Regions from separate parts of the Bradyrhizobium sp. CCBAU 25338 genome, predicted to be linked through region 3. Evidence: predicted binding sites of a transcription regulator. Region 3 holds the regulator's gene; each other region holds the start of a gene.

Region 1 (9,807 bases), 160 kb from region 3:
CGATTTCGGCCTCGGCATCGAGATTGTAGGTCTCGTGCCGCAGATGAAAGCGGGTGTCGGCGGCGAATTGCGGGCGCTGGCGCTCGATCGCCTCCATCAGGCCGCGCGCATTGTCGGCGCTGCGCAGGCCCGGCTCCCAGGAGCAGGTCGTGGCGTGAAAGACGGTGGTGATGCCGTTGCCGATCGCCTGGCGGTCGCTGTCGGCGAGCGCGACGTCGATCGGGAAATCGACGCCGGCGCGCGGCATCATCTGTCGCTCGAAGGCATCGCCATGCAGATCGACGATGCCGGGCAGCACCAGCAGGTCGCGGGCATCGATCGCCAGCCGCGCACGACCGCGCGAAGCATCGACCTGTGCAATATCCGTTCCGGACACGAGAAGTGAGGTTTCGACGAACTCGGCGCCGATCAGGGCCCGGCCGCCTTCGAGGAATATGTCTGTCACGCGATCGCGCTTCGTTTGCTGGCGGGAGAACTGGCGAGAGAGCTCGCCCGTGCTTCGTATGTCGAAAGAAAATCTTCAATCCCGAGCTTGCGGAAATCGGGCAGCGCCTCGCGCAATTTGTCGTGATCCCAGTCCCACCAGGCGAGCTTCGCAAGGCGCCCGGCGATCTCCTCCGAGAACCGCCGCCGCACGATCCGGGCCGGATTGCCGGCGACGATGGTGTAGGCCGGCACGTCCTTGGTGACGATGGCGCCGGCGGCGATCACCGCGCCGGTGCCGATGTTGCGCCCCGGCAACACGATCGCGCCATGGCCGATCCAGACGTCGTGGCCGATATGGATGTGATGCTGGCGCCGCCAGTCGAAGAACTCGGCATCGTCGCTCTCACCTTCGAAATAGGCGCTGGAGCGGTAGGTGAAGTGCGCCTGTGTCGCGCGGTGCATCGGATGGTTGCCGGGATTGATGCGCGTCATCGCCGCGATCGAGCAGAACTTTCCGATGGTGGTGTAGGTGATCTGCGAATCGTTGACGACATAGGAGTAATCGCCCATCGCCACTTCATGCAGGATCGTGCGCGCGCCAACCTCGGTATAAGCGCCGAGCCGGGTCTCATGCAGTTTGGCCGAGGGGGCGATGGTCGGCTGGACCGAAAGAGCTTTGGCGGCCATGTTGCATCCGGGGTGCGAGGGCGGGCGTTCCTCTTCGAGTGGATTCATGACAATGTCATGACGTAGCGATGACAGGGGATGACGTGTGCAGGATCGCTGCGCTGCAACGGTCGTGTCACACAAGTGTTAAGCATGGACGTTAGCGATTGGCTCCAGCTACTCTGGAGCCCTGCATGCTGGTGGTGGATGGTCTGACGTGTCGCTTCGGCGCAAAAGCCGCGGTGGACGACGCTTCGTTTGAGGTTTCTCCCGGCGGCTTCGTCGGTGTGATCGGGCGATCCGGCGCCGGGAAGTCGACATTGCTGCGAAGCATCAACCGTCTGGTGACGCCGACTGAGGGACGCATCCTGTTCGACGGCGTCGACGTCACCGCATTGAGCGGCAAGGAGCTGCGGCGGTGGCGTGCGCGCTCGGCGATGATTTTCCAGCAATTCAACCTGGTCGGCCGGCTCGACGTGCTCACCAACGTCCTGATGGGGCGTCTTGCGACGATGCCCGCCTGGCGTTCGCTGTCGCAGGCCTGGCCCGAGCAGGACAAGGCGCTGGCTATGTCGGCCCTCGAGCAGTTCGACATCGCCTCGCTCGCCGCCCAGCGCGCCGACCAGCTCTCCGGCGGTCAGCAGCAGCGCGTGGCGATCGCCCGCGCATTGGTGCAGCAGCCCGATATCATTCTGGCCGACGAGCCGATCGCCTCGCTCGACCCGCGCAACACCAAGATCGTGATGGATGCGCTTCTGCGCATCAACAAGCATTTCGGCATCACCGTGCTCTGCAACCTGCATTCGCTCGATCTCGCCCGCAGCTATTGCGACCGCCTGATCGGCATGGCCGCAGGCCGCGTGGTGTTCGACGGCGCGCCGTCGATGCTGACAGATCGGATTGCGCGGGAGCTCTACGATCTGGAAGCCAACGAGGTCATGGGCGGCGCGCCGACCGCCGCGCCCGAGGGTGTTCCGGCGCTCGGCAGCGCTGCCGCCGCCTGAGCGGCGGAAGCGTCTATTCAACGTTTCGCGTTAAAAGAACTCCAGCTGAAGAAGAGGGGTATCATGATTACTCGTCGATTGATTCTTGCCGGTGCCGCGGCCCTGGCCTTCACCGCCTCCGCCTCCGCCGAAGACTGGCGGAAGAAATACCCGGAGATCACTCTCGCCGTGGTTCCCGCCGAGAACGCCTCCGGCGTCACCGAGCGCTTTACGCCCTTCATCAACTATCTGTCGAAGGAGCTCGGCACGAAGGTCACGCTACGCGTCGCCAACGACTATGCCGCCGTGATCGAAGGCCAGCGCGCCGGAAACATTCACATCGGCTATTACGGCCCTGCAGCCTTTGCCCGCGCCCGGCTGACCGGTGTCAAGACCGATGCGTTCGCGATCGAGGTCAATGCTGACGGCTCAAAGGGCTACTACTCGGTCTTCTACGTGCTCGCGAAATCGCCCTACCAGAAGGTCGAGGACCTTAAGGGCAAGAACCTCGGGCTCGTCGACCCGAACTCGACGTCGGGCAACAACATGCCCCGCTTCAAGCTGAACCAGATGGGCGTCGATCCCGAGGCCTATTTCTCAAAGGTCGTCTTCACCGGCAGCCATGAAAATGCGGTGCTGGCGCTCGCGCAAGGCACCGTGGATGTCGCCGCCAACTGGTGGAACGCCGATGACGATTCCAACCTGACCCGCATGCTCACCAAGGGCATGCTGAAGAATGCCGACGGCACGCCGATGAAGAAGGAGGACTTCCGTATCGTCGTGAAGTCGGACATGATCATCAACTCGCCCGTCGCCTATCTCAGCGATCTCCCGGACGACATGAAGGCTGCGATCAAGAAGACGTTCCTGGACGCCGCGCAGAAGGACCCCGAGGCCTTCAAGAAGCTCTCCGACGGCAAGAACAAGCCTTGGGATCCGGTCACGAACGAAGACTACAACAAGACGATCGAGCTGATTAAGTTCGTCGACCATCTGCGCAAGAAGGCGTCCTGATCGCTCGGGACAACGGACTTCGAGCCGGGTCAATCGACCCGGCTCTTTCCATGACTGGCTCGCCTCCGACCGAATGACCATCGCAGTCTCGATCCTTCCCGAGCAACAGTTGGCTGCGCTGAATGCGGCTTACCGCAAGGCGGTCGCGCGCAAGCGGTTGCGCCTGCTGCTTGGCGCTGCGCTGTTCATCGCCGCGCTGCTCGTCGCTGCGATCGGCGCCGAAGTGAACTTGCGCACCTTCTTCGCCCATTTCGGCAATTTCGTCAGCTACTTCGATCGCATCTTCACGCTCGACAATGGCCAGCGCGTCTGGACCGACATCGGCGAATGGTTCTGGGGCTGGCACAAATGGCTGAAGCTCCTGGGCGAGACGCTGCTGATCAGTTATGTCGGCACGCTGATTGGCGCGCTCTTCGCGGTTGCGCTGAACTTCTTCGCCGCCGAAAACACCGCGCCGGCGCGCTGGTTGCTCTTCGTGGTGCGCCGCCTGCTCGAGTTCGCCCGTACCGTGCCGAGCATCGTGTTCGCGTTGATCTTCGTCATCGCCTTCGGTCTGGGGCCGATGGCTGGCGTGCTGGCGATTGCCATCCATTCGACCGGCGCGCTCGGCAAACAGTTCTCCGAGATCGTCGAGAATGCCGACATGAGGCCGGTCGAAGGCGTACGCTCGACCGGGGCAAGCTGGCTGTCCTGCATGCGTTTTGCCGTGCTGCCTCAGGTGATCGCGGGCTATGTCAGCTACGCGCTGCTGCGCTTCGAGATCAATGTGCGAGAAGCCTCGGTGATGGGCTTTGTCGGGGCCGGCGGCATCGGGATGGAGCTGATTGTTGCGATCCGCAAGTTCTACTATTCCGACGTCAGCGCGATCCTCCTGACCATCATCGTCACTGTCTTCCTCATCGACATTGGCACCGGCTGGCTGCGTGGCCGCCTGTTCGGCAGAGAGGAACGGACATGAGCCACCATCCCGAAGTCGATACGGCACAGCTTCGCGCGCGCTATCCTGATGTCTTCAGCCGGCCGGCGTCCGCGCGTCTCGCGACGCCGGCGATGATCGCCGTCGCGCTCGCAGTTCTGGTGTTCGGGCTGGTCGACCTCGACTTTTCACCGTCGCGTCTCGTTGCCGGCGTCAGCCAGCTCGGCTGGATCACGATGATGATGATCCCACCAGATCCCGGTTCATCGCTGCCGTTGTATCTCAAGGCGCTCGGCGAGACGTTGTCGATCGCGCTGCTCGGTACCACGCTCGCCGCACTGTTCGCGCTGCCGGTGAGCCTGCTTGCGGCGCGCAACATCGTGCCGTCGGGTTTCTTTCGCTTCCCGGTCCGGCGCTTCCTCGATTCGATTCGCGGCGTCGATACGCTGATCTGGGCGCTGGTGTGGATCAACGTGGTCGGGCTCGGCCCGTTTGCCGGCGTGCTCGCCATCGCGGTGTCGGATTTCGGTGCGTTCGGCAAATTGTTCTCGGAGGCGATCGAGGGCGCCGACCAGAAGGAGGTCGAGGGCATCCGCGCCTCCGGCGGCAGTGCCCTGCACGAGATCCGCTTCGGCCTGATGCCGCAGGTGCTGCCCGTCATCGCCGGCCAAGTGCTCTACTACATCGAATCGAACACCCGCTCGGCCACCATCATCGGCATCGTCGGCGCCGGCGGCATAGGCCTGCAACTGGCCGAGCAGATCCGCGTGCTGGAATGGCAGAAGGTCTCGTTCCTGATCCTGATGATCCTGGTTGCGGTGGCCGCGATCGATTTCATCTCGGGCAAGCTGCGCTTTGCGATCATTGGCAGGCGGGCTGTGGCCTGATCGGAGCTCCCGTAGGGTAGGCAAGGCGAAGCGTGCCCCACCACGCTTTCTTCCCTTCTCCAAGTGGGAGAAGGCGGGCGTCCGTGGTCCGGGGCGCTCACCCGTTCTCCACCAGAAATTCCACCCGTTCCGCCGCAAAGCGCGAGTGCTTCGTCAGCAGCGGCTTGCCCGTGAGATCGTTGTCGGTAGCATCCACCACCAGGATCGGCCGGCCCAGCGCCAGGTCGAGCCGTGCGGCATCGGTCGCATCGACGATGCCGGCCGTGATTCGGGTCGCGCCGCGGCGATAGTCGCGCACGCCGTAATGCGCCAGCAGCTTCGTCATCGAGCGCGTCGCCGCGAACACGGCGCCGGCGTCCGGAAACCGCTCTGCCGACAGCCAGGTGGTGGACACGCAGATCGGCGTGCGGTCGGCGAGGCGGATCGCCTCGATCCGCACCAAGGGCGCGCCGGTCTTCAGTCCCAGCTCCCGTGCGAGCTCGCGCGTCGCGATATCGTCGGTCGCATCGATCAGCCGCCCATGCGGTTCCCGGCCGCCCGCACCGACGATCTCGGAAAAGCGCGTGCGCGAGCGCAGCGGATAGGCGAGCTTCTGCGCCTCGACATAGGTTCCGCTGCCGCGCTCGGCCCGCACCAGGCCGCGCTCGGCGAGGGCTGCCAGCGCGCGCCGCACGGTGTGGCGGTTGACGCGATAGGTTTCGGCGATCTCCATCTCGCCAGGCAGCTTGTCGCCGGCCGCAAAGCGGCCGTCGGCGATGCCGCGCTCGATGCCGTCGGCAACGAGGCGCCATAGCGCGACGCCCGAGGAGGCTGTGTCCTGCATGCTCATGTCGCGGGAAGCCTACTCCAGAAATCACATCATTGTCACGAAACAGTCATGGCGCGTCCGTATGAAGTTGTCTATTATCATAGACAACTTCAATGCGGCAAGTTCGGTGGACCAGGTGACGCAGCACAACAATCAGCAAGCCCAGCGCAAGGCCGCGATGGCGGTGCTGGCGCACGCGGAGGCGGGCGAGATCGCCGCTCGCCTCCGCAACCTGGCCCTCCCGGCCCACCAGGATCTGCGCGCGCCGGAAAACGGGCTCGTCATGCTGCGCGGCCGGGTCGGCGGCGACGGCGCGCCGTTCAATCTCGGCGAAGCCACGGTGTCGCGCGCCGCGGTGCGGCTTGCGAGCGGTGAGGTCGGGTTCGGCTACACGCTCGGCCGCGACGGTGAGAAGGCGCGGCTGATCGCGCTGTGCGATGCGCTGGTGCAGTCGCGTGATCATGGCGGAGCGGTGGAGCGGGACGTTGTCGCGCCGTTGCGCGAGCAGCTGATGATCAGGCGCAAGCAGGCGGCGGCCGAGACCGCTGCGACGAAGGTTGATTTCTACACCATGGTGCGCGGTGAGGGGTGAGATCATGACCACGATTGCGGAACTGCCGCCGGGGTTCGCCGACAAGGTGCTGTCGGCGCAATCGACCTTTCGCTCCGTCATGGATGCCATGGCGCGGCCGGGCTCGGTTCAGCGCATCGTGCCGATGGCGGGGGCGCCAGGGCCGATGATGCGCGGCACCGCCGCAATCGCGCTCACGTTGTTCGACCACGACACGCCGCTCTGGCTCGATGCGCGGATGGTGGAGAGCTCCGACCTGGTGAAATGGCTGAAATTTCATACCGGCGCGCCGGTGGTGCGGGATTGCTCGATCGCGAGCTTCGCGCTGATCAGCGACGGCACGGCGCTTCCGCCGCTCGATCGGTTTGCGCTCGGGACGAGCGAATACCCGGATCGTTCGACGACAGTGATCATCCAGGTCGATAGCCTGGCCACCGGGCGCAGCTTCGAGCTGCACGGCCCCGGCATCGATGGTGTCGCGACGCTGCAGGCGTCGATCAAGCCTTTCGACCTGTTCGAGCGCCTGCGGGTCAACGAGGCGCTGTTTCCACGCGGCATCGATGTGGTGCTGGTCGCCGATGACGCCGTGGTTGCGATCCCGCGCACCACGCGCGTCGTGAGCAAAGGAAGCTGAAGCATGTATGTCGCAGTCAAGGGCGGCGAACGCGCCATCGAGAACGCCCATCGCCTGCTCGCCAATGCGCGGCGCGGCGACCAGGGCGTTCCGGAGGTCACGCTCGACCAGATCTCGGAGCAGCTCGGCCTCGCCGTCGACCGTGTCATGAGCGAAGGCTCGCTCTACGATCGCGAGCTCGCGGCGCTGGCGATCAAGCAGGCGCGCGGGGATCTGATCGAGGCGATTTTCCTGGTTCGCGCCTTCCGCGCCACCCTGCCGCGCTTCGGCGCCAGCGAGCCGGTCGACACCGGCGCCATGCGGGTGCAGCGGCGGGTGTCCTCGACTTTCAAGGATATTCCCGGCGGGCAGATCCTCGGGCCGACCTTCGACTATACCCATCGCCTGCTCGACCCCTCACTCGCTGAAGGCTTCGTTCCCGACGCGCCGGCAACGGCTGAAGCGTCCACCGCCCCGACGCCGCGCGTGACCGACATTCTCGGACGCGACGGGCTGATCGAACCCTCGCCGCAGCCTGAGGAGGGCGCCAGCGTCGGCGATCTCACCCGCGAGCCGCTGAATTTTCCGGCGGATCGCGACCTGCGCCTGCAAAATCTGGCGCGCGGAGATGAAGGCTTCCTTCTGGCGATGGGCTATTCCACCCAGCGCGGCTATGGCCGCAACCATCCCTTCGCCGGCGAGATCCGCTTCGGCGAGGTCGAGGTGGAGTTCATCGCGGAAGACGCCGGCTTCGCCGTGCCGCTTGGTTCGATCGAGCTGACCGAGTGCCAGATGGTCAACCAGTTCAAGGGTTCCGCGACCGAAGCGCCGTGCTTCACCCGCGGCTATGGCCTTGCCTTCGGCCAGAGCGAGCGCAAGACCATGTCGATGGCGCTGGTCGATCGCGCATTGCGTGCCCGCGAACTCGGCGAGGAGGCACTCGCACCCGCGCAGGACGAGGAGTTCGTGATGTCGCATTCGGACAACGTCCAGGCGACAGGCTTCGTCGAGCATCTGAAGCTGCCGCATTATGTCGACTTCCAGTCCGAGCTCGGCCTGCTGCGCAAGCTGCGGCAGGAGTTCGCGGATGCCAATGCGCCTGATGCCATGAAGGAAGCCGCGGAATGAACGCGCCCGCCTACAATTTCGCCTATCTCGACGAGCAGACCAAGCGGATGATCCGCCGTGCGATCCTGAAAGCGATCGCCATTCCCGGCTATCAGGTGCCGTTCGCCAGCCGCGAGATGCCGATGCCCTATGGCTGGGGCACCGGCGGCGTGCAGGTCACCGCCGCGATCCTCGGTCCCCAGGACGTGCTCAAGGTGATCGACCAGGGCTCCGACGACACCACCAACGCGATCTCGATCCGAAAGTTCTTCGCCAAGACCGCAGGCGTTGCGACGACGACCGCGACGGCGGAGGCGACGGTGATCCAGACCCGTCACCGCATCCCGGAGACGGCGCTGAATGAAAACCAGGTGCTGGTCTATCAGGTGCCGATCCCCGAACCGTTGCGTTTCCTCGAGCCGCGCGAGACCGAGACGCGGCGCATGCACGCGCTTGCCGAGTACGGCCTGATGCATGTGAAGCTCTACGAGGACATCGCCCGCTTCGGCCATATCGCGACCGCCTACGCCTATCCGGTGAAGGTGAACGCGCGCTACGTGATGGATCCGTCCCCGACGCCGAAGTTCGACAATCCCAAGATGGACAATTGTCCCGCGCTGCAATTGTTCGGCGCCGGCCGCGAGAAGCGCATCTACGCGATCCCGCCCTATACGCAGGTGGTCTCGCTCGATTTCGAGGACCACCCTTTCGAGCCCTATCGCTTCAACGCGCCCTGCGCGCTCTGCGGGGCGGAAAATTCCTATCTCGATGAGATCGTCACCGACGACAAGGGCGGGCGGATGTTCGTCTGCTCGGACACCGATTATTGCGAGGGCCGCCAGGCCGCCGGCCATCATGGCAGTCTCAGCGCTGCGCCGTACAAGGAAAAGGCGGGCTCACATGGTTGATCAAGACTTGGCCGACCTCGATACGCTCGAAAACGACCAGCCGCTGCTGGTGGCGGAGTCCCTCAGCAAGTCCTTCGGCCGCATCGCCGCCTGCCGCGACGTCTCCTTCGCGCTCTATCCCGGCGAGGTGCTGGCGATCGTCGGCGAGTCAGGCTCGGGCAAGTCGACGCTTCTGCAGATGCTGTCGGGCCAGCTCGCACCGAGTGCCGGCCATGTGTCCTACCGGATGCGCGACGGCATCGCGCGTGATCTCACGACGCTCGGCGAGGCCGAGCGGCGTTTCCTGTTCCGCACCGATTGGGGCTTTGTGCACCAGGATCCCGCGCAGGGCCTTCGCATGGCGGTTTCGGCCGGTGCCAATGTCGGCGAGCGGCTGATGGCCGTCGGCTGGAATCACTACGGCCGCATCCGCGAGACCGCGTCGGACTGGCTCACCCGCGTCGAGATCGACGTCGCGCGCATCGACGATGCGCCGCGCACCTATTCCGGTGGCATGCGGCAGCGTCTTCAGATCGCCCGCAACCTCGTCACCGAGCCGCGGCTGGTGTTCATGGACGAGCCGACCGGCGGCCTCGACGTGTCGGTGCAGGCGCGCCTGCTCGATCTCGTGCGCAGCCTCGTCGCCGAGCTGCATCTCGCCGTCATCATCGTCACCCACGATCTCGCGGTCGCGCGCCTGTTGTCGCATCGCGTGATGGTGATGAAGGGCGGCCGTGTCATCGAGACCGGTCTCACCGACCAGGTGCTCGACGACCCCCGCGAACCCTATACGCAACTCCTCGTCTCCTCGATTCTCCCGCCATGAGTTTTTCGATGACCGCCATGATCGACGTTGCCGATGCCCAAAAGACCTTTACGATGCACCTGCAAGGCGGCATCGAGCTGCCGGTCGTGCGCGGCGTGACCTT
Region 2 (9,807 bases), on a different contig from region 3:
CCAGCTCGATCCGCATTCCTGCTGGATGATCAACCGCTCGCTGGAGACGCTGAGCCTGCGGATGGAGAAGGCCAACGACAATGCGCGCCTCGTGGCGGACTTCCTGCGCGATCATCCGAAGGTCGCCAAGGTCCATTACCTCGGTCATCACGAGGAGGGCTCGCCGGCCGGGCGCGCGTTTGCGAGGCAGTGTCTCGGTGCCGGGTCCACCTTCTCCTTCGACATCGAAGGCGGCAAGGAGGCGGCGGTGAAGTTCCTCAACGCGCTGCAGATCCTCAAGCTGGCGGTGAGCCTTGGCGGAACGGAATCGCTTGCGAGCCTGCCCGCAACCATGACCCATTCCGGCGTCCCCGCCGACATCCGCCGCAAAATCGGCGTCCTCGATTCCACGATCCGGCTGTCGATCGGCATCGAGAACCCGTCGGACCTGATCGCCGACCTCGCGCAGGCGCTGAACGCGGCTTGAGCGCCCCCCGGATCGAAAAGGCCGGACGCCCCCTCCAGCGCCCGGCCTTCGCGCAACGAAGCAGCCTCGAGGCTTACTTCGTCACCTGGCCGCGGATCTCGCCGCCCGGATTGGCTGCGGTGTGGATGTTGATGTAGTATTTGCCGCCGAGCAGATCGGCGGCCTGCGCGTCGGTGAGGGTCGCTTCGCCCTTGACCGGGCTCGAGGCCGCGTTCGGGATCGGGACAGCAACGCCTGCGTTCTTGCCGGCCTCGGCGGGCCCGTGGAAATGCGCGGCTGTGGCAGGGCCGGAGAGGCCGGAATAGGTGACGGTCCAGGACAGTTTCTTGCTGGCGGCATCGTAGTTCAGATCGGCCGTTCCCGTGGCGCTGCTGGTCGTCGCCGGCACCTCGGCCTTGCCGTCCAGCGTCGCTTTCAGCTTTTCGGCGTTCGCGGACCCCGCAAAGGCAACGGCACCGAGCGCGAACACGGCAATGACGGACTTGTTCATGACATTCTCCCTGTTGAATCCGACGGGCTGCCAAACTTCCAACAGCCGGCATCTCAGTTTATTCCCGTCTCCGGCCGGGGCGGGCTAAAATCTTCGTGGCTGGAGTCGCAACGACATCGGTCATAGATTCGCCGTAACGAGTGAATGGGTGCGCATGTTGCAACGAACAATTGTCGTGGCGCTGCTCGTCGCGATCGCCGCTGCCGGCCTTTACTGGTGGCTCAGCGCGCCGGTGGTGGCGGCCGCGAGCGCCATCCCGGCCCGTGCGCCCGATCTCGCCAATGGCGAGGTGATGTTCAACGCCGGCGGCTGCGCGTCCTGCCATGCCGTTCCCAATCAGCCCGATCGTCTCAGGCTTGGTGGCGGCGTCGCGATCAAGTCGCCGTTCGGAACGTTCCACGCACCGAACATCTCACCCGATCCGAACGACGGCATCGGCAAATGGACGGACGCCGATTTCGTCAACGCGGTGATGCGCGGGGTCTCGCCATCGGGCCAGCACTATTTTCCGGCCTTTCCCTACACCTCCTACCAGCACGCGAGGCGCGAGGATGTGCTCGATCTCTTTGCCTATCTGAAAACGCTGCCGGCGGTTGCAGGCAAGGTGCGTGATCACGAGGTGAGCTTTCCCTTCGACATCCGGCGCAACATCGGCATCTGGAAGTTCCTGTTCATGGACGGCAAGCCCTTCGTTGCCGACGGCAGCAAGTCGCCGCAATGGAATCGCGGTGCCTATCTCGTCAACAGTTTCGGCCATTGCGCCGAGTGCCACAGCCCGCGCAATGCGCTCGGCGGCATCATCTCCGGCGAGCGCTTTGCCGGCGGGCCCAATCCGGAAGGCGAGGGATGGGTTCCGAACATCACCCAGAAGCGCCTTGGCGAGTGGAGCGCGAAGGATCTCGCCTATTTCCTCAAGACCGGTGAATTGCCTGATGGCGACAGTGTCGGCGGCGCGATGACGCGCGTGATCAAGAACACCTCGCAATTGCCGGACCAGGATCTCTCGGCGATGGCGGAGTACCTCAAATCGCTGCCACCGGTGGACGGGCCGACGCCGCCGAAACGCAAGCAGGGGAGCTGAGGCGTGATGTTGTTGGGATCGGCGGGCTGTCCGTGTCACCTCTCCCTCCGGGAGAGGTGACATCCTCGGCTTGCATCGATGCAACCAACCCAACTCTAGTGTTGCAGGTCTAGCCGGTACCGAACGCCTTGAAGGTGATGATGGTGAGGGTGTCCTGGATGCCTGGCAGCACCTGCACCTTCTCGTTCACGAAATGGCCGATGTCGGTGTCCTTGTCGACGTAGAACTTCACCAGGAGGTCGTATTGGCCGGCCGTGGAGTAGATCTCGGAGGCGATCTCGGCTTCGGCAAGCGCATTGGCCACCGTGTAGGACTGGCCGAGCTTGCATTTGATCTGGACGAAGAAGGGAACCATCGCGGGCACTCCGAAGCGTATTCTTCCGGCTAATAGGCCAAAACCAGCCGGATTTAGCAAGCGAACTTGCTGGGTTCGGCGCGAGCTTGCTAAGACGGGTCATGGCTCGAAATCGCGGAAAATCGTCATGACGACCCCGGTCGCACTCACCATCGCCGGCTCCGATTCGAGCGGCGGCGCTGGCATCCAGGCGGACCTGAAGACCTTTGCCGCGCTCGGCGTCTACGGCGCCTCCGTGATCACGGCGCTGACGGCGCAGAACACGCGCGGCGTCACCGGCATCCATGCGGTGCCGGCCGAGTTCGTCACCGGACAGATCGACGCGGTGTTCTCCGATCTCGAAGTCGGCGCGGTGAAGATCGGCATGGTGGCCCAGGTCGCCAGCATCGATGCCATCGCGGTCGCGCTGTCGCGTTGGGCGCCCCGGCACGTCGTGCTCGATCCCGTCATGGTCGCGACCTCCGGCGACCGCCTGCTGGCAGCCGAAGCTGTCGACGCCCTGCGCACCAGGCTGATTCCGCTGGCCGCCGTGATCACGCCCAACCTGCCGGAGGCCGCGGCTCTGCTCGACGAGCCGGTCGCGGCAAGCGAGGCCGAGATCGAGAGCCAGGGGCGCCGCCTGCTGGCGCTCGGCTGCCGCGCCGTCCTGGTCAAGGGCGGGCATGGCGAAGGCGCCGAGAGCATCGACTATCTGGTCGATGCGGACAGCACGATCACGCTCGCCGCGCCGCGCATCGCCACCCGCAACACCCATGGCACCGGCTGCTCGCTGTCCTCGGCGATCGCGGCGGGGCTGGCCAAGGGCGAGAACCTGGAAAACGCCGTGCGCAATGCCAAGGCCTGGATCAGCGCCGCGATCGGCGCCGCCGACCGCTTCAGCGTCGGCCACGGCCATGGGCCGATCCATCATTTCCACAGGTTCTACTGACTCGGGGCTCGTTCACCTCTCCCGCTTGCTTGCGGGAGAGGTCGGCGCGAAGCGACGGGTGCGGGCTTTCTCCTCTTGGGGAATCCCACCGGTGAAACACCCTCTCCCCAACCCTCCCCCGCACGCGGGGGAGGGAGCGCACCGACTTCCGGAGGGACAAGGCGATCTGCCTTTGCGCCTCCTGCGGCGCCATGTCGCCTGATTGTCGCATGCGACTGATATTCGCGGGGAGGGCGAGGCGAAGTTTGATTCGTATCTGAGGTGCCTCAAGGTTCAATCGGTCATCCCCCTGTCACGGGACATTGTTACAGGCTGGCGCATGGGAAGTTACGCTGTGAGTGACGAGAGCCCGGAGCGGCGCTTTCGTACCTTGTTCATCTCCGACGTCCATCTCGGAGCCCGCGGTTCTCAAGCCGATCTCCTGCTCGACTTCCTGCGCTACCACGATGCCGACACGATCTATCTCGTCGGCGACATCGTCGATGGCTGGGCGCTGAAATCGAGCTGGCATTGGCCGCAATCGCATAACGACCTCGTCCAGAAGCTGCTGCGCAAGGCGCGCAAGGGCGCCAAGATCATCTACATCCCCGGCAATCACGACGAGTTCCTGCGCAACTATTACGGCACGCATTTCGGCGGCATCGACGTCGTCGAGAACACAGTTCACGCCGGCGCCGACGGCAAGCGCTATCTCGTCATCCACGGCGACATCTTCGATCTCGTGGTGCAGAACGCGCGCTGGCTCGCCCATCTCGGCGACAAGGCCTACGACTTCGCGATCCAGATGAATCGCCTCGTCAACTTCTTCCGCCGCCTGTTCGGCGTGCCCTATTGGTCGCTGTCGCAATGGGCCAAGCAGAAGGTCAAGAACGCAGTCAACTATATCGGCGCGTTCGAGCAGGCGCTCGCCGCCGAGGCGCGGCGCCACGAAGCGGACGGCGTGATCTGCGGCCACATCCACTACGCCGTGATCCGCGACGAGGCCGGCATCCGCTACATGAATTGCGGCGACTGGGTCGAGAGCTGCACCGCCCTGGTCGAGCATGACGACGGCCATTTCGAGATCATCACCTGGGCGGATCATTTGCAGAAGCCAGCGGCCGTCCCGCAGGTCGCGGCAAGAGCTGCATGACAAGGGCCGCATGATGCGCATCCTGGTCGCGACCGACGCCTGGCACCCGCAAGTCAACGGTGTGGTTCGGACGCTGACCAAGCTTGCTGACGCGGCCAGGGATCTCGACGTCGAATTCGCGTTCCTGACGCCGCAATCGTTCCGCACCTTCGCGATGCCGAGCTATCGCGACGTGCGGCTGGCCATGCCGCGCCCGGCCCGGATCGCGAGGCTGATCCAGGAAGCGCGTCCGGACAGCATCCACATCGCGACGGAAGGGCCGATCGGACTGATGGTCCGCCGCTATTGCCGCCAGCGCAAGCTGCCGTTCACGACCAGCTTCCATACCCGTTTCCCCGAATATGTCCGCGCCCGCGTGCCGGTGCCGGGCTCGCTGATCTGGCACGCGCTGCGCCGTTTCCACGCGCCCAGCCGTGCGGTGATGGCGGCAACCCCGGCGCTGGCCCGCGAACTGACCGACCGCGGCTTCGACAATGTCGTGCTGTGGCCGCGCGGGGTGGATACCGGCCTGTTCCATCCCCGTGCCATTGATCTCTGCCTGCCGGCACCTGTGTTCCTGTCGGTGGGCCGGGTCGCGGTGGAGAAGAATCTCGAGGCCTTCCTCGACCTCGATCTGCCCGGCACCAAGGTCATCGTCGGTGACGGCCCGGCGCGTGCCTCGCTGGAGGAGGCCTATCCCGATGCGATCTTCCTCGGCGAGAAGCAGGGCGAGGCGCTGGCGGACATCTACGCGGCCGCCGACGTGTTCGTGTTCCCCAGCAAGACCGACACGTTCGGCCTGGTCCTGCTGGAAGCGCTCGCCAGCGGCCTGCCGGTGGCGGCCTTTCCGGTGAAGGGCCCCCGCGACGTGATCGGCGATGCGCCGGTCGGGGCGCTCGATCACGATCTGGGCAGTGCCTGCTTTGCCGCGCTCGACGTCTGTCGGCAGGACTGCGTCGCGTTCGCCGCCAACTACACTTGGGAAGCCTCGGCGCGGGTCTTTATCGACAGCATCAGGGCGGCTGGCGCGGTGCTGCCCGGCGGGAACGGGACGGAACAGCCGCGCTTCGTGGCCTGATCGGGAGAAATCCTCGCGCGGAGGTGTCTTGCCGGGGCCTCGTCGGCCGCGATACCATTCCGCCATGACCGAGCAGCTCCTCCCGGTCGGCCCTGCCGACATCGATGCCGCAGCGCGCGTGATCGCGCCTTACGCCATCCGCACCCCGCTGTTGTCCTTCCCCGTGCTCAACGAGCGCGTCGGTGCGAAAGTGTTCTTGAAGCCGGAGATGCTCCAGCGCACCGGCTCGTTCAAGTTCCGCGGCGCCTTCAACAAGGTGTTCTCGATCCCGCAGGACAAGCGCGCCGGTGGCGTGGTTGCGTTCTCCTCGGGCAACCATGCCCAGGGCGTGGCAGCCGCGGCAAAAATCCTCGACATGCAGGCAACCATCGTGATGCCGGCGGATGCGCCGCTGTCGAAGCGCGAGCGCACCAAATCCTACGGCGCCGAGGTCGTGCTGTACGACCGCGACCGCGACGACCGCGAGGCGATCTCACGCGGCATCGCCGAGAAGCGCGGCGCGACGCTGGTGAAGCCCTATGACGATCCCTTCGTGATCGCGGGGCAGGGCACCGCCGGCCGTGAGATCGCCGAGGACATGGCGAGCCTCGGTCTCGCTCCTGATATCGTGGTGGCGCCGGCCTCGGGCGGCGGCCTGATTGCGGGCGTCGCGACGGCGGTGAAGGCGCGCTATCCGCTCGCCGAAATCGTGGTGGCCGAGCCGGAGGCATTCGACGATCACGGCATCTCGCTGACCGCCGGCCACCGCGAGCCGCATCCACCCGCAGGCCGCACCATCTGCGATGCGCTGATGGCCTTGATACCCGGCGAGATGACCTTTGCGATCAACAGCAAGCTGCTCGCGCGCGGCGTCACTGCATCGGACAAGGAAGTCGGCGCGGCCGTCGCGTTTGCCTATCGCGAGCTCAAGCTCGTGGTTGAGCCCGGCGGCGCCGTCGGCCTCGCCGCGCTGCTCGCGGGGCGTCTCGACGTCGCCGGAAAGAACGTCGTCATCGTGCTCTCGGGCGGGAACGTCGACGCCGATCTGTTCGCCGAGCTGGTGGCTTAGTCGTCTTTCCGGGGCTCGCGAAGCGAGAGCTACGATGCGCAATTGCGCATCTGAGAATCCATTTCTCCGCCGACTCTGCCGCACAATGGATTCCGGGCCTGCGCCTCTCGGCGCATCCCGGAATGACGAAGCTCAAGAGCTGACATGAAGAAGGGGCAGAGCGCTGCGGCTCTGCCCCTTCTGGTTTGTCGATCTTGTGGTTCGAACTATCTGCGTGCTCGGTGCAACCTCTCCCGCTTGCGGGAGAGGTCGGCACGCAGTGCCGGGTGAGGGCTTTCTCGAAACGGGGATATTCTCAGTAGTCCACCAACTTTCCCATTGCGGAGGCACCCTCACCCCAACCCTCTCCCGCAGGCGGGAGAGGGAGCGCACCTTCTGCGTGGTTTCAGCGCATGAAGCCGCCGCGACGGTTGCCGCCGCCGTTCATGTTCGGCGCCTGGTTCATCGACTGCCGGAAGTTGTCGTTGCTGTTGACCATGCGGTTCGGCATCGCATTGAGCTGCGGACGATTGTTCAGGACCTGCACCTTGTTCACCGGGTTGCTGTTGGGCTTCACGATGCCGGTGTTGCCGTTGGTGATGCGGATCGGGCGGTTCTGCGTCTGAACATTGATCGGCTTCGCGTCGATCTTCGATCCGCCCTTGCCGACATTCACCGGCATGCTCACGATCTTGCCGGGGATATGGTTGCCGGCGCCCGGTCTGGTGTTGGTCGCGGGCAGCGTCACGATCTTGCCGATGCCGCCATTGCTCTTGCTCGTGTTGCTCGGCGCAGGCAGGGTGACGATCTGGCCGCCATTGCCGAGCTTGCCGAACACTTTGCCGTCGATCGGCTTCTGCACGACCGGCAGGTTGCCGTCCATCTGCGACGCACCATGACCCTGCTGCATCAGCGGCATATATTTGGGCTGGCCGAGATTGCCGATCTTGAGGGTCGGAGCAATGTTCTGCGGCGCCAGGAACTTGGTCGCCTGCATCAGGGGGATCTGCTTCGGCTGCGCCTGCAGCTTCAGCGCGACCTGCGCATATGGGCTGTTGCCGTAGCTGTCATGGAAGCTCTTGTAGGCAAGGGGCGAGTTCGCGAGCACCGCCTTGTGCCAGGCCTGCGAGATCAGCAGGTTCTTCAGCAGCCAGCGGACGTGGTCGCACAGCGGATCGTGCGGGTACATCTGGATGAACTCCTGATAGTATTCCGGACGGCCCTCGGACACGACGTAGTCATAGGCCTGGCGTGTCGAACGGCTCGGCAGGCTGGAGGCCATCTGCACGACAGGCGCCTTCACCGGCGCGCGGTTGGCGGCAACCGCGGTGTCGCCGAAGAAGGTGAAGTCACTCGTCAGCGAGGAGCTCTCCCACGGGATCTGCGCGCCGCTCGTGGTCTGGTTGACCTGCAGGCGCACGCGCTTGAACAGCTGCTCGATCGGTACGTTGGGCTCGCGCGCGACGTTCAGGAACGCCTGCGTATAGGGGCTGTGGCCGCCCGTGCCGTCGAGCGCCTCGGCGCCCGGCGCAGTCGAGTAGCCGACGATCGATCCGTTCGGCGCATCGACGATGGCAAGGCCGCGGCCGGCATCGTTGACCTCGGGGAACGGATTGTTGCGGCAGGCATCGAGAATGACGATGCGCATGCGGCTCGGGATCGTCTCCAGCGTGGACATCACGTCGACGAGGCGCACCGAATTGTTGACGAGCTCGGTCGGGCTGGAGACCTTGGCGTCCACGGGAACGAGATAGTTCTCGCCGGCGAGCTGCACGCCGTGACCGGCGTAATAGACCATCGCCACCGTGTTGGGACCGCGCGAGGCGACCTTGGCGGAAAAGTCCTGGACGACGCGGAGCATGTCGTTCTGGGTCAAATCGGTCGCTGCGACGACTTCGAAGCCGGCGGAGTTCAAGAACTGCGCCATCGATTGCGCGTCATCGTCGGGGTTCGCAAGCTGCGGCGCGTTCTGGTAGTTCGCATTGCCGATCACCAGCGCCACCCGCTGCTCGGGGCCTTGCAGGGCGGTGGGGGCGGGTGCAACCGGGGCGACCTGCGCGGAAACGGGCCCGCAGGCGAAGCCGAACAGGCTTCCCAGCAGGCTCGCCGTCATCAGGAAAGGCTTTAAGCGGAACATGGCGTGCTCCTTTGGCACTCATCTCGATGCGAGATTGGTTGCGAGCAAGCTTGGCCGCGTTCGACCCTGTGGTTCGTGATTCCTATCATCAGGGCCGCGTACGTGATCTGAATCACGCTTGGAGCCTGCTATGGTGAACGATCGATTGGAGGATAGTCCGCCACATGCTGAAATCGATCGATCCGATCCTGACGCCCGACCTGCTCTGGCTGCTCGCCTCCATGGGCCATGGCGACGACCTCGTTTTCGTCGATGCCAATCACCCCGCCACGCGCATCGCACAGGGCACCTCATCGCGGCGCCTGATCCAGCTGCCGGGCATGAGCATGGAGGTCGCCATCCGCGCCATCATGTCGATCTATCCGCTCGACGATTTCGATCCCGATCCGGTGCGCGTGATGACGCCGGTGGATGATCCCGACCGCGTGCCCGAGGTGCAGCATGCGGTGCTGGCGGAGATCGCGCGCGCAGCCGGTCGCCCCGTCACTTCCGGCAAGCTGTCACGGGCGGATTTCTATCGTGCGGCGGCGGCAGGCTTTGGCGTCGTGCAGGTCGGCGACAGCCGAGCCTATGGCTGCTTCCTGCTCCGCAAGGGCGTGATCAGCTAGCGGGGCTGCGTTCGATCGACGCACGGCTTGATGCAAAGCGGATGCGGTCATCGTGTGCGATGATCCTGTGCACATCGGTGCGATCAGCCAGAACTCGAATTTGAATGGCCTTCCAGCAAGCGAGCGTCTATCATCGATCCATGTCCCGCCTTGTATGTCTATTCGTTGCTGTCATCCTGTCGCTGCTGCCGGCCGTCGCGCCCGCTGAGGCCGCGCAAAAGCGTCCCAAGCCGGTCTGGAAGGGCTACGGCTTCCTGCCGGGCTATCGGCAGCCGCTGAGCAACAGCATTCCGCTCTACAAGCAGAAGGACGCGATGCGGCGCCTTGCGCGCAACGACCGCCGCCATTGGTACATCGACCCGGTTCCGCAATATTACCGCTGGGATGGCGAGTGGCATTATTTCGGCCGCCCAGGCTTCAACGGCGGCCGCTACAATGGCGGCAGTTTCGGTCCGTGCTGGACGCGCACGCCGATCGGGCCGATCTGGAATTGCGGGTAAGCTGACAGCGGCGGTGTCGCGCCCCG
Region 3 (9,807 bases):
CCACATCGTGACGCGTGACGACAGAATACGCGACATGCGGCGCGCACCTCCGAGCGCACACCATGCTCCAAACACGAACAACAATTGCCAGGCAAAGGGATTGAAGGCCCAGAAGCCGTTCGGATAGGCCGATAGATAAAGATCGTACTCCCAGGTGACCGCGTAGAGCACGACCGAAAGGCCGAGGGTGACGTCGGGGCGCCATTTCATCGACCACAGGATCAGGGGCAGCGCCAGCATCAGCACGATGTAGAGCGGCAGCACGTCCATGTTGACGGGACGAAAGCGCAAGAGCAGCGCCTGCACGATGGTGACGTCCGGCTGCTTGAGGAAGTCCATGATACCCATCTCTTCGGTGTAGAGCGGGTTCTCGAACCTGGTCGCCACGTAGGAGATTTCGGCAAGGAAGATCGTGAACAGGAAGACGTGGGCGACGTAGATTTGCCAGACCCGGCGCAGGATGCGCGCGGTGGCGATGACGACGCCGCTCTCCAGCATCGCCCGGCCGTAGACGAAGGCGGCGGTGTAGCCGGAGATGAAGATGAAGATCTCCGTAGCGTCGCTGAAGCCGTAATTGCGGATCGTGAACCAGGTCAACAGACTCGGCGGCAGGTGGTCGATGAAGATCAGCCACAGCGCGAGCCCGCGGAACAGATCGAGCCGGAGCTCGCGCTCGCCGATGGCGGGCAGCGTGATGGCCGGCGCGGCGGCGCGCGGCTTGGTCCCTGCGGGTCTGGCCTCCGCGGTCCCCGCGATCGTCGATCCCGTCACTTGGTCGGCAATGGTCATCGGGGCCTAAAAACCCTTCCGCAAAACGCGACGTTGAAAGAATGTAAGGGTCCCGCCGTCGTCTCGCAAAGCGGCCCGGATCATATAAGGGAATCTCCCTTTGGGGTGTCCTTCCCTTCGAATTCTGGCGGGACGATGTCGCCAAAGCCGTCTGTGGCGTTTGGTTCCCGGGACGGATTTGGCTATTATAGCAACCATGTACCGCGCCGTGACCCGCCAGATTGAAGTGACCGTCGAGCCGAACTTTGTTCCGGAGCAGTCGTCGGCCGACCGCTCGCGCTATTTCTGGGCCTATACCATCGTCATCACCAATTCGGGCGAGGAGACCGTGCAGCTCAAGACGCGGCACTGGATCATTACCGATGCCTCGGGCCGCCAGCAGGAGGTGAAGGGCGAGGGGGTGGTCGGCGAGCAGCCGATCCTGGCGCCCGGCGAGCGCTTCGAATACACCTCCGGCGTGCCGCTCTCGACCGCCTCGGGCTTCATGACCGGCCGCTACCAGATGGTCAGCGAAACCGGCGAGCGCTTCGAGATCGACGTGCCGACGTTCTCGCTCGACAGTCCCGACAACAAGCGGGTGTTGAACTAAAGCATGATCCGGAAAAATGCACAGCGGTTTTCCGAAAAGATCATGCTGAAACAACAACCTGAAGCGCGATGACGATTCATCCTAGTCGCATCGCGCTTTAGCGCGGTGTCGTAGGGCGGGCAGAGGCGCAAAGCGCCATGCCCACCATTCCGGTCGTCGCACAGGACATGGTGAGCACGCTCCACTTTGCCTACCCTACGATGTCCGAACCTTTGGCGAACTGCCTCCACATCGTCTTTGCGAGAATGCCGCGTCAGGCGTCTTCCACGCCCGCCTCGTGGGGCGAGAACTGGTACACCGATGAGCAGAACTCGCAGGTGACGACGACCTTGTCGTCCTTGACCATTGCGGCACGATCGTCCGGCGAAAAGCTCTTGAGCATCGAGGCGACCGCATTGCGCGAGCAGGAGCACTGCGCCTTGAGGACCTGCGGATTGAACACGCGCACGCCGCGCTCGTGGAAGAGACGGTAGAGCAACCGCTCGCCCGAGAGTTCGGGATCGATCAGCTCGACGTCTTCGGCGGTCTCCATCAGCGAACGCGCCTCGACCCAGGCGTCGTCTTCGGCGACGCTGTGCACTTCGACACCTTCAGGCGCATCGCCGGGATGCAGATCGGCCTGCCGGGCGCGCTCCGGCGCCTTCGGCAGAAACTGCATCAGCATGCCGCCGGCCCGCCAGCGATGCTTGCCGCCGTCGCTCGAGCGCCACTCCTCGCCGACCGCAAGGCGCACGCGCGTCGGAATCTGCTCGGAGCGGAGAAAATATTCGTGCGCGGCGTCTTCCAGGCTACCGCCGTCGAGCGCAACCAGACCCTGGTAGCGGCTCATGTCGGGGCCCTGGTCGATGGTCATGGCGAGATGGCCGCGGCCGAGCAGCGTGCCAGACTGCATGCCAGCGTCCTTGGCCTCGCCGAGGCGCTCGGCGTCAAAGCGGGCATAGGCGCGCAGGCGATCCGGCGCCATGTAGTCGACGACCAGGAACGACACCGGACCGTCGGTCTGAGCCTGGAGAATGAAGCGACCTTCGAATTTCAGCGCGGTGCCGAGCAACGTCGTCAACACGATGGCTTCACCGAGCAGCTTGCCGACGGGTGCGGGATAATCGTGCTTGGTCAGGATATCGTCGAGCGCCGGGCCGAGCCGCACCAGCCGCCCGCGCACATCGAGCGCATCGACCTCGTAAGGCAGCACGGCGTCGTCGATCGGAACCGCCGATGGTGCGCGAACCGGGCCTTCTGGCCCGGTTTTCATGTCAGGGGATTGGGAAACCATGGCGCGTTATCTGGGGTCGGAGGGCTGAGAATGGAAGGGGGGCGGCTACCACCACATATTCCGCTATCGTTCCGGACAAGCGAGCGGAGCGAGCGCTGATCCGGGACGATAGCGGCGCGCGGGGCGACAGCAACGCCACCACACGCCCCCGCTATTTCACCGCGTCGAAGCACCAGGCCAGAATGCCCTTCTGCGCGTGCAGGCGGTTCTCGGCCTCGTCGAACACGACCGATTGCGGACCGTCGATCACTTCATCCGTGACCTCCTCGCCGCGATGGGCTGGCAGGCAGTGCATGAACAGCGCATCGGGCTTGGCCAGCGACATCAGCTTGGCATTGACCTGGTAGGGCTTGAGCACGTTGTGGCGGTGCTCGCCCTCCTTGTCGCCCATCGACACCCAGGTGTCGGTGACGACGCAATCGGCGCCGCGCACGGCGGCTTCCGGATCGGTGCCGAGCACGATCGGCGCGCCTGACGTCTTGATCCAGTCGCGCATTGCCTTCTTCGGCGCGAGCTCCGGAGGTGTTGCGACGTTGAGCTGGAATTTGAAGCGCTCGGCGGCGTGCGCCCAGGACGCCAGCACGTTGTTGTCGTCGCCGGTCCAGGCCACCGTCTTGCCCTCGATCGGGCCGCGATGCTCCTCATAGGTCATGAGGTCGGCCATCACCTGGCAGGGATGCGACCGCCGCGTCAGGCCGTTGATCACGGGCACGGTCGCATAGGCCGCGAGCTCCAGCAGCGCCTCGTGATTGAGGATGCGGATCATGATGGCGTCGACATAGCGCGACAGCACCCGCGCGGTGTCGGCGATGGTCTCGCCGCGACCGAGCTGCATCTCGGCGCCGGTGAGCATGATGGGCTCGCCGCCGAGCTGGCGCATGGCGACATCGAACGACACCCGCGTCCGCGTCGAGGGTCGCTCGAAGATCATCGCCAGCGTCTTGCCTTCGAGCGGCCTGACCGGCTGGTGCGCCTTCTGCTTCGCCTTCATGGCGGACGAGGCGGCGAGCATGCTCTTGAGCTCCGACAGCGGCAGCTCGTTGATGTCCAAAAAGTGCTTTGGAGCTTTATTGGGCGTCTTGCTCATCAGCTTGCCGCCCGCTTGGTCTGGCTGGACGAGATCGCAGTGCAGGCGCGTTCGAGCCGCCCGACGCTGTCCTCGATCTCCGCCTCGGTAACGATCAAGGGCGGCAGGAAGCGCACGACATTGTCGCCGGCTCCGACGGTGAGCAATTTTTCGGCGCGCAGCGCCGCGACGAGATCGCCCGAGGGCACCACGGCCTTGATGCCGATCAGGAGCCCCTCGCCGCGCACCTCGCTGACGACATCTGAATGGCGATCGATCACGGAGGCGAGCTTCTGCTTCAGCAGCAGCGACATTTTCTGCACGTGGTCAAAGAAGCCGGGCTTGAGCATGACGTCGAGAACGGCGTTCGCAGCCGAGATCGCGAGCGGATTGCCGCCGAAGGTCGAACCATGCGAGCCCGGCCCCATGCCGCGCGCAGCGTCGGCGGTGGCGAGCACCGCGCCGATCGGGAAACCGCCACCGAGCGCCTTCGCCAGCGACATCACGTCGGGCACAACACCGGTACGCTTGTAGGCAAAGAGTTCGCCGGTGCGGCCCATGCCAGTCTGCACCTCGTCGAAGGCGAGCAATAGGCCGCGCTCATTGCAGAGCTCGCGCAATGCCTTCAGGAACGTGGGAGGCGCAGAACGAACGCCGCCCTCGCCCTGGATCGGCTCGATGAGAATGCCAGCGGTGTGCGGGCCGATCGCCTTCTTCACAGCTTCCAGGTCGCCATGCGGCACCTGGTCGAAGCCGTCCATCGGCGGGCCGAAGCCCTCGAGATATTTTGCAGAGCCGGTGGCGGCCAGCGTCGCCAGTGTGCGGCCATGGAAGGCGCCCTCGAATGTGATCATGCGGTAGCGCTCAGGATGCCCCTTGGAGAAGTGATGGTGGCGCACCAGCTTGATCACGCCTTCCAGCGCCTCGGCGCCGGAATTGCAGAAGAACACGAAGTCCGCAAAACTCTCATTGCACAGACGCGCCGCGAGCTTCTCGCCGTCCGGGCTCTGGAACAGGTTCGACATGTGCCAGAGCTTCGTCGCCTGCTCCTGCAACGCCTTGACCAGAGTGGGATGCGCATGGCCGAGCGCATTCACCGCCACGCCGGAGGTGAAATCGAGATAGCGATCCCCATTGGTTGCGATCAGCCAGCAGCCTTCGCCGCGCTCGAAACCGAGGTCGGCCCTGGCGAAAACGGGGAGCAAATGCGGCGCGGCGCTGTTCGTCATGACGTCACTTGAATGTTGCGGACGGTGTGACGCGCGCATTACGCAACGCACCATTGACCGGCCCGGAAAACGAAACGTGCCGCCTTTTAAGGGCGGCACGTAGGACTATCTTATGCCTGGCAAGACGGGTGTCAATGCCGCCCGGAAAGCCCCGCGAAACGCTGAATCCGTAGTCTTGCGGTGCCGATTTCGCGGGATTTTCACCACGGAACATGTGGACGCGAGTCGGCGGACTCTTGCGCGGGAGTCACGCCATATTGTAGCGTTTGGACTGTCAGATACGACATCTCGTGCAGCAGTTCTGATCCCTTAAGTCCTCATGTACCGGCGTAAACGTTCGGGCGTCTTGAGCGCGCCCGGCGAGCCTTAAGGGATTCTGGCCGCACGGGTTTTTCAAGGCTTAGGCAATCGCTGCGAAGGCCCCAGGATGGTAGGCGCGCAGCGAGGGAAAGGGTGCAATGACGGTTTTGACCTGGTCCGATGATCGCGTCGAGCAGCTGAAGAAGCTTTGGGAGGCCGGACTTTCGGCCAGCCAGATCGCGGCGGAGCTCGGCAATGTGACCCGCAATGCCGTGATCGGCAAAGTGCACCGGCTCGGCCTGTCCGGCCGCGCCAAGAGCCCTTCGTCGGCAGCGCCCCGGCCGCGCAAGGCGCGGCCCGCGCAGCACATGATGCGGGTGACCCGCCCCGTTGCCCGCGGCAACACCGCGCTGGCGCAGGCCTTCGAGGTCGAGGTGGAGGCCGAACCCGTCACCTACGACAATGTGGTGCCGATGAACCAGCGGCTGTCGCTGCTGGAGCTGAACGAGGCGACCTGCCACTGGCCGGTCGGAGATCCCTCGAGCCCGGATTTCTTCTTCTGCGGCGGCAAGGCGCTCTCCGGCCTGCCCTATTGCGCCCAGCATTCGCGCGTGGCGTATCAACCCGCAGCGGATCGCCGGCGCGCGCCGGCGAAGCCGGGCACGCGGTGAGTTTGCGGATTTAGCTGACTGCAGCCGTCACACGATGACGGCTCGACTTACTCGGTGTCATCCCCGCGGAGGCGGGGATCCATAACCACAGGGCGCAGTGATTGCGCGAGATGGCTACTGCGAGTCTTCGCCAAACCACGTCTTGTGGTTATGGATCCCGGGCTCGCGCTACGCGCGCCCCGGGATGACGGCCAAGATTGTTGCCGCGGCTCGCTAATTCGACATCCACAAAACTCAGGTCTGCTCCGCCTTCGCGAACCGATCGTCCAGCGCATAGCCGGCGCCACGCACGGTGCGGATCGGATCCTGCTCCCGGCCGAGATTGAGCAGCTTGCGCAGGCGGCCGATGTGGACGTCGACAGTGCGCTCGTCGATGTAGATGTCGCGGCCCCAGACGCTGTCGAGCAGCTGCTCGCGCGAGAACACGCGGCCGGGATGCTCCAGGAAGAACTCCAGCAGACGATATTCGGTCGGGCCGAGATCGATCGGCCGGCCCGAACGCGCCACGCGGCGCTTGTCGCGGTCGAGCTCGATGTCGCCATAGGCGAGCACGGTGGCGAGCCGCTCGGGGCTGGCGCGCCTGAGCAGGCCCTTCACGCGCGCCAGCAGCTCCGGCACCGAGAACGGCTTGACGATGTAGTCGTCGGCACCGGTCGCAAGTCCCCGCACCCGCTCGCTTTCTTCGCCGCGCGCGGTCAGCATGATGATCGGAAGCTGCTTGGTTTCGGGACGGGTGCGCAGCCGCCGGCACAGCTCGATGCCCGACAGGCCCGGCAGCATCCAGTCGAGCACGATCAGATCGGGAATGTGCTCCTTGAGGCGGGTGTCGGCATCATCGCCGCGCATCACCGTCTCAACGTCATAGCCGTCGCCTTCGAGGTTGTAGCGAAGAAGCTCGGTGAGAGCTTCCTCGTCCTCAACCACCATAATGCGTGCGCCCATGTTGTCGTCGCTCCTTGGGTATTCGGCACCGTTTAGGTATTCGGCACCGTCGTGGCGAAGGTCGTCATGTCGCCCTTCGGCCGCTTGTCGGTGATCGCCTGACCCTCGATCATGTAGAATACGGTCTCGGCGATGTTGGTGGCGTGGTCGCCGATCCGCTCGATGTTCTTGGCACAGAACATCAAATGGATGCAGAACGAGATGTTGCGCGGATCCTCCATCATGTAGGTGAGGAGTTCGCGGAACAGCGAGGTGCAGATGGCATCGACTTCCTCGTCGCCCTTCCACACCGCCATCGCTGCCGGCAGATCGTGCGCGGCATAGGCGTCCAGCACCGACTTGACCTGCTGCTGTACGAGGTCGGTCATGTGTTCCAGGCCGCGGAACAGTTTCAGCGGATGAAAATCCGTCTCCAGCGCTGCGACGCGCTTGCCCATGTTCTTGGCGAGATCGCCGATGCGCTCGAGATCGGTCGCGACGCGCATGGCCCCGACGATCTCGCGCAGATCAACGGCCATCGGCTGGCGGCGGGCGATGGTGAGCACGGCGCGCTCCTCGATGCGCTTCTGCAGCGTGTCGAGTTCGGCGTCGGTGGCGACGACGCGTTGACCGAGCGCGACGTCGCGGCGGATCAGCGCGTCGACGGAATCGACGATCATGCGCTCGGCGATGCCGCCCATCTCGGCGACCAGGCGGGTGAGTTCCTGGAGGTCGGTATCGAAAGCCTTTGCGGTATGTTCAGAACCCATGTTCCGTCTCCTCAGCCGAACCGGCCGGTGATGTAATCCTGCGTGCGCCGGTCGGTCGGCGACGTGAAGATCTTGCTGGTGTCGTCGAACTCGATCAGCTCGCCGAGATACATGAAGGCGGTCTTGTCGGAGACGCGGGCCGCCTGCTGCATGTTGTGGGTGACGATCGCGATCGTGTAGTTCTCGGACAATTCCTGGATCAGCTCCTCGACCTTGGCGGTCGAGATCGGGTCGAGCGCCGAGCAGGGCTCGTCGAACAGGATCACCTCGGGCCGCACCGCGACGGTACGGGCAATGCAGAGGCGCTGCTGCTGGCCGCCGGAGAGCGACAGGCCGGAGGCATTGAGCTTGTCCTTGACCTCGTTCCACAGCGCGCCGCCGCGCAGCGCCTTCTCCACGCGATCGTCCATCTCCGATTTCGAGATCTTCTCGTAGAGGCGGATCCCGAAGGCGATGTTCTCGTAGATCGTCATCGGGAACGGGGTCGGCTTCTGGAACACCATGCCGACCCGCGCGCGCAGCAGATTGAGGTCGAGCTTGGGGTCGAGCATGTTGGTGTGGTCGAGCATGAGCTGGCCGGTGGCGCGCTGGCCCGGGTAGAGGTCGTACATCCGGTTGAAGATACGCAGCAGGGTCGACTTGCCGCAGCCGGAAGGGCCGATGAAGGCCGTGACGCGATTGGTGCCGAGCGCCAGATTGATGTTCTTCAGCGCATGGTGCTCACCGTAGTAGAAATTGAGGTTGCGCGCCGTGACCTTGGCAGGCGCCTCGGGCAGCGGCTGCGAGCCGGGGTGAACGGTCGGCGCGCTTACGGAAACAGACATTTCACTCATTTTGCGGTCCTCTCGGCACCAAGGATGCGGGCGCCAATGTTCAGGGCAAGCACAGTCAGGGTGATCAGCAGCGCACCGCTCCAGGCGAGTTGCTTCCAGTAGGCGTAGGGGCTCTGCACGAAGTTGTTGATGGTCACCGGCAGGTTGGCCATCGTCTTGTCCAGGCCGAGGCTGAAGAATTGGTTCGACAGCGCGGTGAACAGCAGCGGCGCGGTCTCGCCCGCGACGCGAGCAGTGGCCAGCAGCACGCCGGTGATGAGGCCCGAGCGCGCCGCACGGTAGGCGATGCGCTTGATCACCAGCGAGCGCGGCAGCCCGAGCGCGGAGGCCGCCTCACGCAGCGGGTTCGGCACCAGCAGCAGCATGTCCTCCGTGGTGCGCACCACGACCGGGATCACGATCACGGCGAGCGCCAGCGCGCCAGCGATTGCCGAGAAGCCTCGCATCGGCACCACGACCGCACCGTAGATGAACAGGCCGATGATGATCGAGGGCGCCGAGAGCAGGATGTCGTTGATGAAACGGATGACCGAGGTCAGCCTGTCGTTGCGTCCGTATTCGGCAAGATAGGTGCCGGCGAACATGCCGAGCGGCGCGCCGATGCCGACGCCGATCACGGTCATGATCAGCGAGCCGACGATGGCGTTGCGAAGGCCGCCCTCGGTCGATCCGGGCGGCGGCGTGTCTGCGGTGAAGACCTGAAGGTTGAGCCCAGCCAAGCCGTTGTAGAGCAGCGTGACCAGGATCAGCGCGAGCCAGGTGACGCCGAAGGCGGCGGCTGCGATGCAGAGGCCGCGGATGACGATGTCCCAGCGGCGGCGGCGCGAATAGATCGGGTTCATGGCTTCACTTTCCGGCCTTGGTTTCCAGGCGCATCAGCATCAGCCGCGCGGCCGCGAGCACGAAGAACGTCAGCACGAACAGGAGCAGGCCGAGCAGGATCAGGCCGGACTGGTGCAAGCCGTCGCTCTCGGCGAACTCGGATGCGATCGCTGCCGAGATCGTGGTGCCCGGGGCGAAAATCGATGAAGAGATGCGAAACGAATTGCCGATGATGAAAGTCACGGCCATCGTCTCGCCGAGCGCGCGACCCAGCGCCAGCATGACGCCGCCGATGATGCCGACGCGGGTATACGGGATCACCACGCTGCGCACGACTTCCCACGTGGTGCAGCCGACACCGTAGGCGGCTTCCTTCAGCACCGGCGGCACCGTCTTGAACACGTCGACCGAGATCGAGGTGATGAAGGGCAGCACCATGATGGCGAGGATCAGCGCGGCATTGAACAGGCTGAGATAGGACGGGGGACCCGCGAAGATCGCGCCGAGCACGGGCACGCCGTCGAACACCCTGATCATGAAGGGC

Evidence for each region. Region 3 encodes PhoB, which activates phosphate uptake and scavenging genes when phosphate is short. Its sites were predicted from a motif close to TGTCATNNANCTGTCAT; they were not measured.
Region 1: the regulator PhoB is predicted to act here: its motif matches at 5,755-5,771, upstream of phnF (phosphonate metabolism transcriptional regulator PhnF).
Region 2: the regulator PhoB is predicted to act here: its motif matches at 3,600-3,616, upstream of ACM42_RS36305 (UDP-2,3-diacylglucosamine diphosphatase).

Annotation. Positions count from the first base shown of each region.
Region 1 is NZ_LFKY01000003.1:319,878-329,684, reverse strand. It holds gene ACM42_RS06805 (alpha-D-ribose 1-methylphosphonate 5-triphosphate diphosphatase) at 1-445, opposite strand, end outside; gene ACM42_RS06800 (transferase hexapeptide repeat family protein) at 442-1,113, opposite strand; gene phnC (phosphonate ABC transporter ATP-binding protein) at 1,287-2,096, shown strand; gene phnD (phosphonate ABC transporter substrate-binding protein) at 2,160-3,089, shown strand; gene phnE (phosphonate ABC transporter, permease protein PhnE) at 3,163-4,047, shown strand; gene phnE (phosphonate ABC transporter, permease protein PhnE) at 4,044-4,892, shown strand; gene phnF (phosphonate metabolism transcriptional regulator PhnF) at 4,990-5,721, opposite strand; gene phnG (phosphonate C-P lyase system protein PhnG) at 5,828-6,292, shown strand; gene phnH (phosphonate C-P lyase system protein PhnH) at 6,297-6,905, shown strand; gene ACM42_RS06760 (carbon-phosphorus lyase complex subunit PhnI) at 6,909-8,012, shown strand; gene ACM42_RS06755 (alpha-D-ribose 1-methylphosphonate 5-phosphate C-P-lyase PhnJ) at 8,009-8,899, shown strand; gene phnK (phosphonate C-P lyase system protein PhnK) at 8,892-9,704, shown strand; gene phnL (phosphonate C-P lyase system protein PhnL) at 9,713-9,807, shown strand, end outside.
Region 2 is NZ_LFKY01000043.1:546,847-556,653, reverse strand. It holds gene ACM42_RS36330 (cystathionine gamma-synthase family protein) at 1-466, shown strand, start outside; gene ACM42_RS36325 (CHRD domain-containing protein) at 540-956, opposite strand; gene ACM42_RS36320 (c-type cytochrome) at 1,111-2,037, shown strand; gene ACM42_RS36315 (Lrp/AsnC ligand binding domain-containing protein) at 2,147-2,392, opposite strand; gene thiD (bifunctional hydroxymethylpyrimidine kinase/phosphomethylpyrimidine kinase) at 2,520-3,320, shown strand; gene ACM42_RS36305 (UDP-2,3-diacylglucosamine diphosphatase) at 3,640-4,452, shown strand; gene ACM42_RS36300 (glycosyltransferase family 4 protein) at 4,466-5,509, shown strand; gene ACM42_RS36295 (threonine/serine dehydratase) at 5,574-6,557, shown strand; gene ACM42_RS36290 (caspase family protein) at 6,943-8,673, opposite strand; gene ACM42_RS36285 (RbsD/FucU family protein) at 8,838-9,281, shown strand; gene ACM42_RS36280 (hypothetical protein) at 9,422-9,781, shown strand.
Region 3 is NZ_LFKY01000003.1:484,674-494,480, forward strand. It holds gene ACM42_RS07555 (OpgC domain-containing protein) at 1-789, opposite strand, end outside; gene apaG (Co2+/Mg2+ efflux protein ApaG) at 986-1,378, shown strand; gene ACM42_RS07565 (Hsp33 family molecular chaperone) at 1,632-2,651, opposite strand; gene argF (ornithine carbamoyltransferase) at 2,803-3,738, opposite strand; gene ACM42_RS07575 (aspartate aminotransferase family protein) at 3,738-4,946, opposite strand; gene ACM42_RS07580 (GcrA family cell cycle regulator) at 5,405-5,917, shown strand; gene phoB (phosphate regulon transcriptional regulator PhoB) at 6,152-6,859, opposite strand; gene phoU (phosphate signaling complex protein PhoU) at 6,892-7,608, opposite strand; gene pstB (phosphate ABC transporter ATP-binding protein PstB) at 7,620-8,441, opposite strand; gene pstA (phosphate ABC transporter permease PstA) at 8,438-9,283, opposite strand; gene pstC (phosphate ABC transporter permease subunit PstC) at 9,288-9,807, opposite strand, start outside.